DNA from 4 places in the Brevibacillus borstelensis genome. Region 3 is predicted to be linked to each of the others. Evidence: riboswitches for the same ligand, from Rfam matches in the RefSeq annotation. Region 3 holds a riboswitch; each other region holds the start of a gene.

Region 1 (4,446 bases), 510 kb from region 3:
CTTTTCCGTAGACAAACGGCTGATTCAGCAAAAAGAACGGACGAATCCCCGTTGCTCTGCCGGCGGGTTTGTCGGCCAATCCTTCAGCCGAAAAGGACTTGGGCGTGACCGTGTAGCGGATTACACTCGTTTCCCCCAGCTTGATCGCCGATTCGGACAGGGAACGGGCGAGGTCCACCGATGTGAGCGGCGTATGGACCGTCACCTCGTATGTGCGTTTCGTCTTTCCGTCCTGCGCCGTGACGACGATCGTGACCTTGGTCGCACCCGGCTTGACCGGGATCACCTTGGGGGGGCCGCTCTGATGACCCTCTCCGTTTACGGTCATGCTCGCCCTGCTGTCTTCGAGCGTGGGGGTGATCGCAACAGTTTGGACATGGCTGTTCAAATGAACGTCATAGCTGCCTTGCGACCTGTCAAAGCCGGGCTCAAGCGGGACCAGTGTCTCCCCTTTTACCGTCAGATTTTGCAGGTAGGCGTTGTCGCTTGGCTGCGGGGCGAGCTGAAAGTCCAGTATAGCGGTGTCTCCTGCCTCAAAGTTTTCAATCAGCTTGAGCTGCGGGATGTACCCGTCCTTGGCCGCTTCCACAGAGACCAGACCTGCGGGGACATCCTGGAGGATGTACTCGCCTTTCGCATTCGTCACTGCCGAAACAATTCCCCCGGCAGATACGACAGCACCCGCGAGCGGCTTGGGAGGCGAGCCCGAATCCGTAACCTTGCCTTTGATCGTACCGGTGTGCTTGTACTCTCCGAGATTGATCAGCAGCTTGACAAAATCGATGGCTGCGCCGTCTCCGTACGGATTTCGCGTCGTCTTGTCATCGAGAAGGATGGTCAGGCTTCCGTCCTTCAAGAGCGGCAGGTATTCATCCGGAATTTGGACGCTGATCAGCTTTCCGATCGGCCCATGCTGGTTGAGCGAGTTGATAACGTTCTCCAGAAACGGCGCCCGGACGCCGTTCAGCTCGGCTGTATATTTGACCCGCCCCGGATACTTCCGCGGCTGATAGTCATTGATGAACATCTGGAGAATGGCCCCTTCGATCGGGGTGTTTTTCGTGTCAAAGGTTACCTTGATGGGAACGACCGGATTGGCTGTCTTGCTGTAATTGTTTCGGGTATAGCCGTCCGCCACATGATCATTGGCATCATTTTTGGGGTTCCGCAAATCCGGATATTGAAAGGAGCTGATCACCATCAGCTGGTCCGTTCCTGCCGGATCGGTCGGCTGGTGAGTTACTTTCGGATATGGGGCCCCTGTGCTTTTTCCCGAAAATGGATCGTAGCCGTTCGGCCAGCCTCCGCCCAGATTGTCGATATCCCCGACCCGGACCATCAGATCGGCCTCTGTCGTATCGTACTTTACGGCATACGGCTTGGACCAATCCCCGTTTAACGGATCGTTCGTGCGATTTACCGCCGACGCAGCCATAGCAGGACTGCTTGTCCATTCCAGCGAAAAACCGGTAAAGCAGATCAGAAATGCGAGGCACATCAAAAACAGTCGATGCAGACTCCGCTTCATGAAAACGGCTCACCTCTTTCCTTTATTTGCGTTCGAGCTATGCAGTGTCTTTGAAGGGAAGACATCTAACATTCCTAATTATGGTACTATTTTACCATGAATAAAGACTCAGATGACTAGATGGTTTTTGTAGCATCTGTTACACATTTTTTTGCAGCCTGCGATCCCATTAGCTGTCATATCCACACCATAATCTTCATACTGTCAGAGCATGGCCCTCTTTTCCTTCGTACCCTTCTCCAGCTTCGATAAACCAAAAATAATAGACCGTCGCGATGTCCCGGACCTCACTGCCACAAAATCACACTTGATTTTAAAGGAAAAACCCATATACTTGAACCATAACATAATCTCATAGCAATTATCCTCATCAGACACGATGAGGATAGAGGTCGCGGCTTTTATATTATTCTGTACGAGATCCAGAGAAGATTGATGACTCCAGAAGAAGGAAAAGCTGCCGAAGTCTGCCGTGTATTCTCTGTACACACAGGCTGGGGCTGTACCCGACAAGGGACAGAACTGTCACGTTTGCCAGCCGAGCAAGCGTGGTGTGCTATCTTCCGTGAAGGCTTGGTGGGGATTGGATCATACCGCCCTTTTGCCGTTTTTGGCTTGTGGTGGTATTTTTATTTCCGGCCTTCCTTCCCGCAAATCAAGAGAAAGGTCGTGTTTTTATTTTATGTCTTCCAATCAATTGCAACGCGGATTGAAAGCCCGTCACTTGACGATGATCGCCATCGGCGGATCGATCGGTACCGGACTTTTCCTGGCGAGCGGCGGCTCCATTCACTCTGCCGGTCCGGGCGGTGCTTTGGTTGCCTATATAGCGATCAGCCTGATGGTCTTTTTCCTGATGACGAGCCTCGGTGAGATGGCGGCGTTCATGCCGGTATCCGGCTCCTTCAGCACTTATGCGTCCAAATTTGTCGATCCGTCCCTCGGCTTCGCGCTCGGATGGAATTACTGGTACAACTGGGCGATCACGATTGCCGTCGAGCTTTCAGCCGGTGCGCTCATCATGAAATACTGGTTCCCGGACACGCCGTCCATTCTCTGGAGCGCGCTTTTCCTCGTCCTTATGTTTGGCTTAAATATGTTATCAGTAAAAGGATACGGCGAATCCGAATATTGGTTTTCCTTGATCAAAGTAAGTACGGTCATCATCTTTATCATCGTCGGCGTATTGATGATTTTTGGCATTATGGGCGGCGAAGCAGTCGGCTTCCACAACTTTACCAAGGGAGATGCGCCGTTCAGCGGCGGCTTTATGGCGATGCTCGGCGTCTTCATGATCGCCGGCTTTTCCTTCCAGGGAACCGAGCTGGTCGGGATTGCCGCAGGCGAGAGCGAGGACCCGGCCCGCAACATTCCGAAAGCCATCAAGCAAATCTTTTGGCGCATCCTGCTGTTCTATATTTTTGCGATCTTCGTCATCGGGATGCTGATCCCGTACGACAATCCGAATCTCATAAACAGCGACATTACGGACATTGCAGTCAGCCCGTTCACGCTGGTGTTTGAAAAAGCGGGGTTTGCCTTTGCCGCTTCTGTCATGAACGCCGTCATTTTGACATCCGTCCTCTCGGCGGGCAACTCCGGGATGTACGCGTCTACGCGGATGCTGTATGTTCTCGCCAAAGAAGGAAGAGCTCCCAAGCTTTTTGCCAAAGTGAACAGCCGCGGCGTGCCGACCAACGCCCTCCTGCTGACAACGCTTATCGGGATGTTTGCCTTTCTGTCCTCGCTGTTCGGGGATGGCACCGTCTACGTCTGGCTCTTGAATGCTTCCGGGATGTCCGGCTTTATCGCCTGGCTCGGGATTGCGGTGAGCCACTACCGCTTCCGCAAGGCGTATCTGGCACAAGGCTACGATCTGAAGCAACTGCCTTACCGGGCGAAATGGTTCCCGTTTGGACCGATCCTCGCCTTCATCATCTGCCTCATCGTCGTGCTTGGCCAAAACTACACCGCCTTTACCGGCGAGACGATCGACTGGGGCGGCGCACTTGTATCGTACATCGGCCTGCCGCTCTTCATCCTCGTCTGGCTGGGCTACAAATACACGAAAAAAACCAAGGTCGTTCCGCTGCACAAAGTGGATTTGACCAACGAGCAATCATAAGCGGCGGCTCTCCTGCTCTCCTGCAATGATGTGCTCACCATCCAACAGGCAAGGCCGGGATCAGCTCCCGGCCTTTTTCCATGCACGCCAATCTTATTTGGCAGAAACCTTTTGGACAAAACGTCCCATCCGCTCCAGCGCCTTTTGCAGCTGTTCCAGCGAAGTCGCATAGGAGCAGCGAATATGGCCCTTGCCGCAGTCGCCAAACACATCACCCGGCACCACTGCCACCTTTTCCTCCATCAGCAGGCGTTCGGCAAATTCGGCTGCCTCCAGGCCCGTAGAGCGAATGGAAGGAAACGCGTAGAAGGCTCCCTCCGGCTCATGGCAGGCCAGGCCGATGTCCTGAAACCCTTGAACGACGAAATTGCGGCGCTGACGGTAGCTCTCCACCATCCGCTCCATGTCTGCCTGTCCGTGACGCAGCGCTTCCAAGGCAGCCATTTGAGCCATTACCGGCGCGCACAGCATCGTGTACTGATGGATTTTCAGCATCCCCGCAAGCAGGTCGGGAGAAGCGCAGACATAGCCGAGCCGCCATCCCGTCATCGCAAATGCCTTGGAAAAGCCGGAAATCAAGATCGTCCGGTCCTTCATCCCCGGCAGAGCCGCGATGCTGTCGTGCATTCTTCCATAGGTCAGCTCGGCGTAAATCTCGTCGGAGATGACCAGCAGATCGTGCTTTTCAATCACCGGAAGCAGCTTGCTCCACTCCTCGGCAGTCATCGTGCTGCCCGTCGGGTTGTTCGGGTAGCAGAAGATAATCGCTTTGGTCCGCGGGCTGATGTGGGCT
Region 2 (4,446 bases), 1.9 Mb from region 3:
CCCGGGCTCGGGAATTTGATGCAGATCTCTGCGGATACGGACAAACGTCGAAACACTCACGCTGCTACGCCTCCTTTCCGGCCGCCAACTGGCTCATTTCGCGGGTGAAGGCTTCCATAAAACGATCGACATCTCCGCGGGTCAGCGTAAGCGGCGGGAGCAAACGGACAATGGTTTTTTGCGTAACATCGACCAAAATCCCCTCCTCCAGCAAATTTTGCTGAAGCCGGCTTACTTCCTCCGGTGAAACCGAGAGCGGGATTCCCACCATCATTCCCTTTCCGCGAAGCGATTGCAGCTGCTCAGGAAAGGCTGCCCGCAGATCTTCCAAACGATCCCACAGGTATTGCGTCACATCCTGCAATTGACTTTGGAACGCTGCGTCCAACAGTTCGTCCAGAACTGCATTCCCCAAGGCGGCAGAGAGCGGTGACGGCGCAAACGTGGTGCCGTGATCACCCGGCTTGAACAAGTCTTGCAGTTTTTCGCCTGCGATGACACCCCCGAGCGGAAGCCCGCCCCCTACTCCTTTGGCAAAAAGAATGAGGTCCGGTGTCACAGCAGCGTGTTGAAAAGCGAATAATTTGCCTGTCCGTCCCATTCCTGTCTGAATCTCATCCATTGCAAACAAAGTGCCTGTCGCCTGGCAGATCGCCGCCACTTCCTGCAAATAGCTTTCAGCCAGAGGGACGACACCGCCCGAGCCCAGCACCGGCTCCATCAAAACGGCAGCAGGACGGCGTTCCTCACAGACAGCGCGAAGCTGATCAATGTCTCCTGCCTTCAGCTCATAGACCGGAAAATCGGGCTGAGGAAAATCCTGATAGACGTGAGGCTGTCTGGTCAGGCGAAGAGCTCCCAATGTCCGGCCGTGAAAGCTGTTGGACAGAACCACGATGCCTGAGCGTCCCGTACCTTCGGCAGCCGTCCATTTGTGAATCAGCTTGATAGCCGCCTCGGTCGCTTCTGCTCCGGAATTGGTAAAGAAGACTTTCCCCGGGATGGTATGCTCGATCAGCCTCTGCGCCAGCTTGATCGCAGGGGGATTGAGGAAAATATTGGAGATGTGCAAAAATTGCTCCCCTTGCTCCCGCAGGGCCTGAATAATCCGCGGGTGAGAGTGGCCGAGCACGTTTACGGCAAGTCCGGTAAACAAATCGAGATATCCCTTGCCATTCGTGTCGTAGAGGTAATTTCCCTCGCCCTTGGCGATAGCGATCGGCAGTCTTTTGTACGTAGAGACGATGTATTGTTGATCAAGCGAACGCCAGTCCATGCCTACCCTCTCCCTTACAGCTGTCTCAGCTCCTGCTTGATCTCCGTCTTGGAGCGTGTCTTTTCGTCGATTTGCTTGATAATGCGTGCGGGCGTACCAGCTACTACCACATTCGGCGGAACGTCCTCGATAACGACAGCTCCTGCGGCTACAACGGAGCCTTTTCCGACGCGAACCCCTTCCAAAATGACCGCATTTGCTCCTACCACGACATCGTCTTCGATAACGACCGGAGACGCAGATGGCGGTTCGATCACGCCGGCAATGACAGCACCTGCGCCGATGTGGCAATTTTTCCCGATCGTTCCGCGTCCGCCGACGACGACGTTCATGTCGATCATGGTGCCTTCTCCGATGACGGCTCCGATGTTGATGGAAGCTCCCATCATGATGACAGCGTTGTTGCCGATGCTCACCTGGTCGCGAATGATTGCGCCTGGCTCAATGCGTGCCTGAATGTTTTTTGTATCCAAAAGCGGAATCGCAGAGTTGCGGCGGTCGCTCTCCACTACATAATCCGCGATTTTATCCGCATGCTGCTCCAGAACAGGCTGGATTTCCTTCCACTCCCCGAAAACGACTCCCGTGCCGCCGTTCAAAAAGGCTTTTGCGCTGGGACCGAAGTCGATGCCGTCCAAATCCCCTTTGAGGTATACCTTTACAGGCGTTTTCTTTTCGCTTTTTTGAATAAACGAGATAATTTCATTGGCATCCATCATGTTCACAGTACTTCTCCTCCACTTTTCTTGAAATGAATGTAGAAAAAGCAATGAGTGCAAACGCTATACTCATTGCTTTTTGATACCGGACAAGCAAACGTAAATAGCGCTCCATAAGAGAAACTTCTCCTATGACAGGATGATCATTATTCACGAGCACCCCAGCCCTGCCGCCAATGGGGATGCGGCCAGAACTTCGGCGCTTTGGCCTTTTCTCCTCTTCCCTTTCCCCATTCCTGATGAAAAGAAGTACTCATCCGCAGCGCGCCTCTATTTAGAAGGCAATATGCAATTGTTCAGCTTTACTTACCCTGTACTGTACCAAATTCCGTACCCGGTGGCAACTGTTGAATCGAGAGTGGGCCGCTCCTGCTGGACGGCATTGTCAGCGACTCCCTTTTCCCTCTTTTCAACAGTCCTGATTCATGCTAAACTTTCCATCCACCCTATATGTGAATAGGAGGCTGAACCTGAAGATGTTTGCACCTTCTGCGTTTCTTGTTCGTCCCTTGTCTGCAAGCGATGCCCCTGCCCTGGCCTCTTTGCGGCAACAAAACCACCAATTTCTGCAGCCTTTTGAACCCATCCGCCCCGCTTCTTTTTACACAATTGAAGCGCAGTACCAGCAGTTGGAGGAGGCAGAGCGAAGCTTTCGCGAAGGGACAGGCTATTCGTTCGGCATTTTCGTCGGCCCTGATCAAACCCTCGTCGGCCGCGTCAACCTCTCCAATATCGTGCGCGGAGCCTGGCAAAACGCTACACTCGGCTATTTCCTCGATCAATCTCATAACGGCAAAGGAATAATGACCAGAGCAGTAGGAGAAGTCATCCGATTTGCGTTTACCGAAGCAAAGCTTCACCGGGTTCAAGCTGCGGTCATGCCGCGCAATACAGGCTCGATCAAGGTTCTTGCGAAAAACCGATTTCGCGAAGAAGGACTGTCGCTTCGCTATTTGCAAATCAACGGTAAATGGGAGGATCACCTGATCTTTGCCATTACCGCCGAGGAGCTGGAGACGACGTAGGAGCGGCAGCATCACTTAATCTGGACGGTTGCAATTCAGAAAATCGGTTCAATAATTCGGTTCGGCGTTTGGCTGGGCAATTTGTTCGGCCGATTCGGCCATTTGGGCTTTTGTTCACACTACAGCTACGCCTCCGTGCCAAGCCGCTCGAGAATCCTTCTCTTGCGATACAGCATCATGCCCGTCTCCGCCACGTCACGGACAGACGAGCGATTCAGATAAGCGCCGAAGAGCATTCCCGCGACCGGTACGATCTGAAACAGCTTTTTCCACCCGAAATTTTCCGTGTAGGTCACCACTACCTCTCGCCAGCCCTGAAGCTGAGAGAGTACATCCCGCTCTTTGGAAGGATTGTCGAAAGAAGACAGCTCCTCCAGGATCGCCTGCTTTCCTACAATATCCGAGGAAGCGAACTGCAGACATTTGACAATAAACAGCCGCTCCCGCTTGTCCTGCGGATCATAGCCGTAGCAAATCGCCATCTCCTGCAGTACCTTTAGCGAGGTGCCCAGCAGCAGAGGAATGTCGATTGCAAGCGTAAAGATGCCGCCAAAGCCTGTGGTGGCTCCTTGTACGGCTGCAAAGGTGGCACGCGACTCGCTCAGCTCTGCGGCGATTTTATCCATTTGCGCGAGTGGACGCTGATTGATCGGAAGCGTTTCTAGCGACTGCTCGTCCTTCCTCGGGAACGCTTCCTGAAAGCGGGTGTGGATATCCCGCTCACGTACCAGGTACTTCCCTCCGTTCTCCAAAAAGGCAACCAGTTCGTCGACGGCTGTGCCAAGTTTGTCCCGCACCACGTTTGGCGTGATCCGGTCCAGAAAGACAAAGGGGAGGCGCCCAAGCTTTTCCCAAAACCACAGATCGTTCTGGTCTGATTCCCATTTCCTTACCTCATCCAACTTACGGGTTAGTGTCACTCGATCTTCAAGCTCCACGATCCGTTCAACCCCTTTGCCGTTTATCGCGTTTCGTCTGCTTGTTTACGAGGCATCGGGTCCGCAAGCATTCCTTTGCGAATGCTTCCAACTCCGAGAGTGAATCAAAACCCGAAAAATCCTCAATTTCTTTTACGACTCCCAGCTTGAGATGTTTCACTTTTCCTTCTTCCATGCGAAAGCCAAGTTTGTAGAGGATGCCCCACTCTTCCTCCGTCATTGCCGTTCCCTCCCTGATCTTTCTTTCCCAAATCCTCGAAGCACGTCAGAAAAAATTAGGAAGGTTCAGGGTTTTTTCCTTTGCGAAGCTCGGTTATTCCCTCCTTGCAGACACCGTAGGATAACCACGAGCACCCCTCGCATAAATGGGCCAAATCATCTGGGGATACTCTCTCGCGTGTCCTTTGCACGAGTTCCGACTTGAGATAAACCTCCCCTGGCGTGATTCCCAGGTGCCGAAACACATTTTGATCCAGCGTTTGGACATG
Region 3 (4,446 bases):
TGGAGGATGATTTTTATACACTGGAACAACCGCTTGCCCAGCACCGCAGAAGCGGTCTATGAGAGTAGAGAGTACATGAAAGGGAGGGAGCAGCCGTGAACAGCTCCTTGAAAGACAAGCTGGCAGTCCTGCCGGATAAGCCGGGCTGCTACCTGATGAAGAACGAAGAGGGCGAAATTATTTACGTGGGCAAGGCCAAAGTGCTGAAAAACCGCGTTCGCTCCTATTTTACCGGAAGCCATGACGGCAAGACGCAGCTGTTGGTCAGCGAGATTGCCGATTTTGAATACATCGTCGTCTCTTCAGCGATCGAAGCGCTCATCCTGGAGTGCAATCTGATCAAAAAGCACAATCCGCGCTACAATGTCAAACTGATGGACGACAAGACGTACCCCTACATCAAGATCACCAACGAAGCGCAGCCGCGGCTGGAGATTACCCGCAAAGTGCTGAAGGACAAGGCACGTTACTTCGGTCCGTACGCGAACGCGGGCGCGGCTTCCGAGGTGAAAAAGCTGCTGGATCGACTCTACCCGCTGCGCAAGTGCAAAACGATGCCGAAGCAGGTCTGTCTCTACTACCATTTGGGACAATGTCTGGCGCCTTGTGTGTACGAGGTAGAGGCGGCGGAGAATCAGCGGCTGGTCGAGGAGATTGCCCGTTTTCTCGACGGCGGCCACGAGGAAATGAAAAAGCAGTTGACGGAGAAAATGCAGCAGGCGGCGGAGAATATGGAGTTTGAACGGGCCAAGGAGTACCGTGACCAGATCCGCAGCATCGAGGCGGTCATGGAGAAGCAAAAGGTGACCTTCACCGATACGGTCGACCGCGACATCATCGGATTTTCTGTAGAGAAAGGCTGGATGTGCGTCCAGGTTTTCTATATGAGGCAAGGCAAAATGATTGAGCGGGATACGACCTCTTTTCCTTACTACGGCGGCGAAAAAGAGGATTTCATGTCCTACGTCAGCCAGTTTTACTTTGACAAGCAGAATGCCCTCCCCCGGGAAATCCTGCTGCCGGAGGAAAGCGATCCGGAGCTGCTCGCCGAGTGGCTGGGCGTGAAGGTGCATGCGCCGAAGCGCGGCAAAAAGCGGGAGCTGGTGCAGATGGCCAGCGAGAATGCCCGCATCGCCCTGCAGGAGAAATTTGCGCTCATGTCCAAGGACGATGCCCGGACGATTCAGGCTGTGCACAATCTGGGCCATATTCTCGGGATCGGAACCCCGCACCGGATCGAAGCGTTTGACAACTCCAACATTCAGGGGACAGAGCCGGTCTCTGCGATGGTCGTGTTTACGGATGGACGCCCGGACAAAAAAGAGTACCGGAAATTCAAGATCAAAAGCGTCGAGGGGCCGGATGACTACGGCTCGATGCGCGAGGTAGTCCGGCGCCGGTACACGCGCCTGCTGAAGGAAAACCAGACGCTGCCCGACCTGATCGTAATTGACGGAGGCAAAGGACAGATCAGCGCTGCGATGGATGTGCTGGAAAATGAATTGGGGCTCTACATCCCGGTATGCGGTCTGGCCAAGGATGAAAAGCACAAGACTGCCCAGCTCCTCTACGGGAATCCGCCCGAGCCGGTCGAGCTGAAGCGGGACAGCTATGAGTTTTACCTGCTCCAGCGCGTGCAGGATGAGGTCCACCGATTTGCGATTACGTTTCACCGGCAGGCCCGGACAAAGACGATGCTCTCTTCCCAGTTGGACGACATTCCCGGCATCGGCGAAAAACGGCGCAAGCTTCTGTTCCAGCATTTTGGTTCGCTGAAAAAGATGAAAGAGGCGACTGTCGAGGATTTCAGGCAGCTCGGGATTGGCGACAAGCTGGCCCGGGAGATTATCGCCCATCTCAGGAAGATGTGAGCTGAGAAATTGTTCAAAATAATATTTGAACCGTTGCCTTTTGCGTGATATAATCCCTTTCAAACAGAATATGTAACCTCACTTCCCTTTATTGGAGTGAGGTAGAGGCGCGAAAACCATGAGTACCACCCTGAGATCGGGATCGTTGACGGGTAGCGGAAAGGGGGATTCGCCGAAGTACGGAGGGAAGACCCGCTTCCTTGCGTGCTGGGCCTGTGTTGAACAAATACAGGACTGTCATCCGAGCAATACCCCATTGCCGGATGGAGAGCTATCTCACGAGTCTGCTGCGTGTAGATGACAGGGGCTGTACTGTCATGCTTTGTGCCAGCGGCTTGCGTGGTCCAGGGAAGGAGGAACCGATATTGTCTATTACGTAGGCAACGGCAGGTATTTTCCTTGTCGTTGCCTTTTTTGATAAGGAAAAGACTCATGCAACGTTTCGTTTCGACAGAGAATATCCATAGAGACATTGGTCTATTCAAGGAAAAGGGAGAGAAGCCGCATGGGGTTGATCGTGCAGAAATACGGAGGGACCTCCGTTGGTAGCATTGAACGCATTTTTCGAGTAGCAGACCGGATTATTGAATATAAAAAAGCGGGCCATGATATGGTCATTGTCGTATCCGCGATGGGCAAGTCGACAGATGTGCTGGTGGATATGGCCAAACAAATTTCCGCCTACCCTTCGGAGCGCGAGATGGATATGCTCTTGGCGACAGGTGAACAGGTCTCCATCGCACTTTTGTCCATGGCTCTGCATCAGCGCGGCTATGACGCCATTTCTCTCACCGGCTGGCAGGCTGGTGTCACAACAGAAGCGATCCACAGCAAAGCGCGGATCACGGAAATCAAAACCGAGCGGATTCAAAAGGAACTGGCCCGGGGACGTGTCGTCATTGTGGCAGGGTTTCAAGGGGTCAGTGCCGAAGGAGAAATAACCACATTGGGACGAGGCGGTTCCGATACTTCTGCCGTAGCGCTTGCAGCCGGCCTGAATGCCGACAGATGCGAGATCTTTACGGATGTGGCCGGCGTGTATACGGCCGATCCGCGGGTCGTTCCGTCCGCGCAAAAGCTGGACAGTATCTCATATGACGAAATGCTGGAGCTGGCCAATCTGGGGGCCGGTGTTCTTCACCCGCGCTCTGTGGAAGCGGCCAAAACATACAAAGTGCGGCTCGTCGTCCGATCCAGTTTTACGGCTGAAGAAGGTACGTACGTAGAGGAGGTTGCCAATATGGAAACAGGAAGAGTAGTAAGCGGCGTGGCACATGATGAAGATGTGGCAAAACTGACGGTCGTGGGCATGCCTGCGCGAGTGGGAACCCTGTCCCGCCTCTTCAATACGCTGGCTGACAACCAGGTAAACGTAGACATCATTATCCAAAGCTCCTATGATGCGGACGTGACGAACATCTCGTTCACGGTGGCTGCCAGCGACCTGCCAAAAGCGCTGGAAACCCTCTCCTCCAATCAGGCAGGGCTTGGCTTTGAAAAAGTCGATCATGAAGAGGGCCTGACCAAGGTATCGATCGTCGGTGCCGGCATGGTGAACAATCCGGGGGTTGCCGCCGAGATGTTCCGCGTCTTGGCCGAGCAGGACATCACGATCAAAATGGTATCCACCTCCGACATCAAGGTTTCTTGCGTGATTCCCGCAGAACTTACGGAACTGGCAGTTCGCAGCTTGCATACGGCCTACGGCTTGGACGTAAGCGAAGAAGCCGTGGTGCACAGTTTGTAAGCACAACCACATACAAGAGTCGCCTCCCCCCTTTTCGTTGAAGAGGGGGGTTAAATATGACCGTCTGGCTGTTCATTGCAGCGAGGCGCATTTGATTCCATTTTCCTGTTTCTTCTATATAAATATAGGGAAGCTGATCCGGGACTTTTGTTCAGGTGATGGCACCAGAAGAATCACGCATTCAAACAGCCAAAGAGATCAAGACGCTCCCCTTCTCGGCCAGCTCCATTCGCACCTCCGGCTCCCTGCCCTGCCACCTGTTGACGGCTCCGGCAATGATTCCGCATTCCAGGGCCAGAGAGCGCAAAATTCGTTCAGGCGGCATGTATGAAAAAATCGTGTGCGTCAATCGATATCGATAATGACGCTCTCCCTCCTCCAGGACATCCAGCTTGCCGAGGCCCAGCCTGATAAAAGGCATGACGAGGCCCGCTGCGGACTGGATCGGAATCTGACGGCCAATGTCTTTTCCCAGCCAGTGGAGAATGGCTTGCTCGCTTTCTCCCAAAAGAGTGCTTGTCAGTTTTTCGCGAAGCAGATGATAGCCCAGGTAGGGCATGTGAATGCGTTCGATGTCGGTAATGACACGGGAGGGGAGCAGTGCCCCGAGTTGTTCCTGTTCTTTCACCGGGATGCCTCCTTTTCTAGCACAGGCGGCCGGTGCTTGTCCCTTTTTGCAAAGGTTTTGCACCGAGGCCTGCGAGAGAATGCGGTCTGGTTTGTTACTTGATATAGTAATATGAGAAAGAGAAGCGAGATATGACAGATTCATAGAAAATAGCAAATTTTTTTAGTCCATTCTAAAAATAGAATTAGTCTATTCATTGT
Region 4 (4,446 bases), 1.8 Mb from region 3:
CCCCGTTGCCGGCAGGATATTGCGAATCACTTGCGGCAGCACGACATTCATCATCGTTTGAACGTGATTCATCCCAATCGCATGGGCTGCTTCAAACTGTCCCTTGTCAATCGAAATAATCCCGCCGCGAACAATCTCGGCCATGTACGCTCCCGTATTAATCGACACGACGAAGACGGCGGCCAGAATCCGGTCCATATCAACCCCGAACGCCAAGGCGGAACCGTAGTAGATGACCATCGCCTGCACAATCATCGGTGTTCCCCGGAAAAATTCGATATACGTAGCTAGAATGGCATTGACTGCTTTCAAAATCGCCCTTTTGGCTCCCCGCTCCGGAACGGGGATCGTCCGGATAAGCCCGATCAATAGGCCAATGATGGCTCCCAAAATCGTTCCGAGCAAAGCGATGAATAGGGTCATTCCCGCTCCGCGAAGGAACATGGGCCAGTTTTCGGAAATGATTTTTACAATCCACTCGAAGCTCATCGTTCTCCTCCGTTCATGCAGGGAAGCTCCCCTGCCCTATGCGCATAAAACCGACTGCATGGAGATGCAGCCGGTTCGAAAGCGATTATTGTGCTGCTGGTTGATTTTTGATGGCTGTATCCATGATCCTGGTACGCTCTTCCTCCGAAATGCCGGATAAAATCTCATTGATTTTTTTCGTCCATTCACTGTCTTTTTTCACGCCGACAGCGATGGCCGTATCATCTTCCGAGGTCGTAAATCCATCCGTAAACTCGACCATGGCAAAGTTCGGGTTGGCCGTGGAGGCACTGACGGCTTCCGGACGCTCAGAGACGTAACCGTCAATCATTCCGGATTCAAGCGCTACGCGCATCGCCGGGAAGTTGTCCATCGCAGGCTCCTGAACGACGCCCTCGATTTGATTGATCACGGAATAGTGGAATGTATTCAATTGGGCAGTCACTTTTGCCCCTTTGAAATCCTGGATGGAAGTAGCGTTCTCGTATTTTCCGCCTTTTTTCACGACCATGACCAAATTGGATTTATAGTAGTTGTCCGAGAAATCGATCGTTTGTTTGCGCTCTGCAGTTGGAGACATCCCTGCAATGATCGCATCGATTTTGCCGGAGGTTAATGCAGGAACAAGGCCATCCCACTCCGTTTTCACGATGACCAATTTTTTGCCCAGGCCATCCGCAATCTTTTTCGCAATTTCTACATCGTATCCGCCTGCGTACTCCGCATTGCCGTCGATTTTCACAGCACCGTTGGAATCGTCCATTTGGGTCCAGTTGAACGGAGCGTATCCCGCTTCCATCCCTACCTTGAATGTTCCCTCATCGGTTGAGGCAGATTGCGAGCTGCCTCCGCCTGCCCCACATCCTGCGAGCAAAAGTACAGCGGATAGAAACATAGCTATGAATGATGACTGTTTTTTCATGGTTCATTTTCTCCTTTGGCTTCTGGTTTTTTGGCTGAAAAAATGCAAAAAGCGACCTGAGATAGACTCAGGTCGCACTACAAACATAGTTGCCCAAATACCTCTCTTTTCCCAGATGAGATAGCACAACTCAATAAATCGGGTCATTTATTGAGACAGTCCTGCAGCTCTTAACTGCAGACCCAGCAATGCAATACCGAGAAATATTGCAAGCTTCGGCGACATTTCCTTCTCCCTGGCATCAACGCTTTCTCGAACTCCGCCAAGGACTGTTAAATATCGCAACCTCTACCTCACTGTTTTAAGTGAGGTCCATATTCAATTATGTTTTTGAGTTTACAATGTTATGTTAATTCTGTCAACCTGGGTCTTTTCTCCAAATGATGCTGGCAGACTATTTTTTGCGTTCCTGTATGCGCAAAAAGACTTATTCCTCTCATCAATGTATGGGGGCGAGGCTCTCCATGAATGTTTTCCGCTCTTCTTCGTTGCTGTTTGACTGCAGATGATAATAGCGAAGCTCGTTGTATTTCGTCTGACTGTCCAAGTCTTGTTTCGGCAGAAATACTGCTTCCCACACACCTTGTTTGTTTAACGAATTATCCATATCGACCACATAATTGCCGACTATCTCAAACCGATCATCGGATTTCTGACTGTTGCCTTTATTTGCGTACCACTCGATCATCGGATGGTAGTCGTATGTTGGTTTCTTCATTTGCAGAAGTTCAATGTACGTATCGCTGTTTACGTACGAGATTAAGAGAGACCCTTCATTTAGATCCAAGAGCGTTTTTTGTTCAGTATAACCATCCGGCAGAGACTCCGGTAAGAATACTTGAAAGCTCAGTTTTTTTATTTTATCAATGCTTACAGTAGAGCTCGCACAAGCAGCCAGCAGGAAACAGACGACGAACGGTACCAATCTCCTTATAAACATAGCATCACCCGTATTTTATCATTTGTTACTTACCATAGCGGGGACTCCCATCCTCTTCCTGTCCCTTGGAAAACAGCCTTGAGCCAATTCCACCAGCTGAGGCCGACCAGCAAACGGCTTGATTTGATTGCTTGTTACAAACTTTATGACACGAGTCATAAACATCTCTTTACAGGTGTGAATGTTCCCTCGCTCTTTTCATGGCTACACTAAGACTACATGAAATTCATACGCAAAAGGGTGAGGGATATGGAACAACGCAAAGAAAGAATCCGTCTTCTTGATATTCTGCGAGGCTTTGCAATCCTCGGGACGTTAGGGACAAACATATGGATTTTCGCCCATTTGGGGGATCTTACCTACCTTACGACATATGATTATTCTGGGTGGTGGGCAAAAGACGATCTCATCAGGATGATCGTGTTATTTCTCGTCAACGGGAAGCTGCTGGGATTGTTGACAATCATGTTTGGAGTAGGACTTGAGCTAAAATATCAGCAAGCCATTCGCAAAGGGAACGCTTGGCCTGGAATCTATATTTGGGTATCCTCGCTTTTATTCCTGGAAGGCTTGCTGCATTTTACCCTGGTCATGGAGTATGACATCTTAATGAGCTATGGCATAACTGCAATGATCGTCGCCTACATCGTCAAAGGCGGCGACCGCTTGATATCCATAACGATGAAAGTGCTTGGAAGCCTGCATGCAACTGCCATCCTGGGGATCCTGGTGATTAGTCTGATTGATGCCAATATGACACTGCGCGGTTCTGACGAAGTCATCGCTCTTTATAGAGACGGCTCTTGGCTGCAGCAAGTCCATTATCGCCTGTCTCATTTCGTCCCGCTTAGATTGGAAGCGATCTTCACGATTCCCATGAATGTCTTTTTATTTTTGCTTGGCGTTCGCTTCATGCGTGCGGGGGTCTTTTCTCAAGATGAGAACGGCAAAAAACAGCGCGACAAGCTTTTCAAACTGGGAATGTTTATCGGCTTGCCTTTAAACCTGTTGATTTTTATCCCTGGAGGCGTTTTTGATCTCCCTGTTCGCTATTTATTCGCGCCCCTTCTTTCCGTAGGGTATTTGGCGATTATTGGAAGAATGATACAATATACGAAGTTGAATTGGCTTTGGGGCCTTCTTGAAAATGCCGGAAAAATGTCTTTAAGCTGCTATGTCATGCAAAATATCATTTGTTCCATTCTTTTCTACGGTTGGGGTTTTGCTCTTGGCGGAAAGCTGGATTCCGTGACAATTATCGTAGTTTGGATCGGAATATCCGTATTCCAAATACTGTTTGCAACGGCATGGCTTCAAGGTTTCAGGTTTGGACCTATGGAAACGCTCCGTAGACGTGCAATAGGGATTTTCGATACGAGATAACCGCTCTGGAGGCTATCAATGATAAGGAAGCTCTACCCGAGAGAACAAATCAAAAACTATCTGCTCTTAGATGTCATATCGGTTGTGTTTTTGTTTTATTATGTTCTACGTTCGAATTCAACGCTTGGTCTCTCGGGAAGCTTCATTCTTCTGCTGGCATTCCTCGTTTCATTTTACATGGGGCTTTGGTATCGGAATCTATACCTTTTGGCGGCCGTTCTCACCGGCTTTGTTACGCTTGCTCTGCTCGGTATGTATGTCGGTCCGAATCTCCTGTTTTATGGGTTCATCTTTGCTGATCTTCTGGGAAGATCAAAGTCCAAATGGCATATTGGTGTAGGGATTGCAGCCATCGCCCTCATGTTTATGGCTGTTTTCTGGAAGAGAACGGGCAACCTTCTCGATGAGAATTCGATCCTTCTCCCGTTTATGATTATTCAAATGTTTTTTCCGATTGTGATTTATATCAAAGAAAAAGCGAAGACCCTGCAAGGTGAGTTGGATGCCGCAAATAAACAGCTCGGAAAATTTATCCAACAGGAGGAAAGGCAGCGTATCGCGAGAGATCTGCATGATACACTGGGGCAAACCCTGACCATGATCAAATTGAAAAGCGAGCTGGCTACAAAATGGATAGACAAAGATCCCTCGCAGGCCAAGGAAGAGCTGAAGGATATCCTGGCCACATCGAGAATCGCTTTGAAACAAGTCA

Evidence for each region. Region 3 has a riboswitch for lysine ahead of V5G20_RS19895 (aspartate kinase). Riboswitches for the same ligand answer to the same signal wherever they lie in the genome.
Region 1: it holds a riboswitch for lysine, as region 3 does, so the genes downstream of both, V5G20_RS22200 (amino acid permease) here and V5G20_RS19895 (aspartate kinase) in region 3, are expected to answer to the same signal.
Region 2: it holds a riboswitch for lysine, as region 3 does, so the genes downstream of both, dapD (2,3,4,5-tetrahydropyridine-2,6-dicarboxylate N-acetyltransferase) here and V5G20_RS19895 (aspartate kinase) in region 3, are expected to answer to the same signal.
Region 4: it holds a riboswitch for lysine, as region 3 does, so the genes downstream of both, V5G20_RS01800 (transporter substrate-binding domain-containing protein) here and V5G20_RS19895 (aspartate kinase) in region 3, are expected to answer to the same signal.

The regions. Positions count from the first base shown of each region.
Region 1 covers NZ_CP144922.1:4,637,846-4,642,291, forward strand. Annotated here, with positions in the region: gene V5G20_RS22195 (cadherin-like beta sandwich domain-containing protein) at 1-1,528, opposite strand, end outside; lysine riboswitch at 1,907-2,095, shown strand; gene V5G20_RS22200 (amino acid permease) at 2,211-3,653, shown strand; gene V5G20_RS22205 (aminotransferase) at 3,747-4,446, opposite strand, start outside.
Region 2 covers NZ_CP144922.1:2,279,085-2,283,530, reverse strand. Annotated here, with positions in the region: gene V5G20_RS10625 (N-acetyldiaminopimelate deacetylase) at 1-60, opposite strand, end outside; gene V5G20_RS10620 (aspartate aminotransferase family protein) at 65-1,276, opposite strand; gene dapD (2,3,4,5-tetrahydropyridine-2,6-dicarboxylate N-acetyltransferase) at 1,291-2,001, opposite strand; lysine riboswitch at 2,092-2,276, opposite strand; gene V5G20_RS10610 (GNAT family N-acetyltransferase) at 2,472-3,020, shown strand; gene V5G20_RS10605 (EcsC family protein) at 3,146-3,958, opposite strand; gene V5G20_RS10600 (hypothetical protein) at 3,966-4,178, opposite strand; gene V5G20_RS10595 (DUF1284 domain-containing protein) at 4,234-4,446, opposite strand, start outside.
Region 3 covers NZ_CP144922.1:4,130,943-4,135,388, reverse strand. Annotated here, with positions in the region: gene V5G20_RS19905 (DUF2164 domain-containing protein) at 1-62, shown strand, start outside; gene uvrC (excinuclease ABC subunit UvrC) at 96-1,871, shown strand; lysine riboswitch at 1,966-2,153, shown strand; gene V5G20_RS19895 (aspartate kinase) at 2,377-3,618, shown strand; gene V5G20_RS19890 (DUF2507 domain-containing protein) at 3,800-4,246, opposite strand.
Region 4 covers NZ_CP144922.1:340,654-345,099, reverse strand. Annotated here, with positions in the region: gene V5G20_RS01805 (amino acid ABC transporter permease) at 1-489, opposite strand, end outside; gene V5G20_RS01800 (transporter substrate-binding domain-containing protein) at 575-1,411, opposite strand; lysine riboswitch at 1,525-1,710, opposite strand; gene V5G20_RS01795 (hypothetical protein) at 1,851-2,129, opposite strand; gene V5G20_RS01790 (DUF418 domain-containing protein) at 2,601-3,734, shown strand; gene V5G20_RS01785 (sensor histidine kinase) at 3,753-4,446, shown strand, end outside.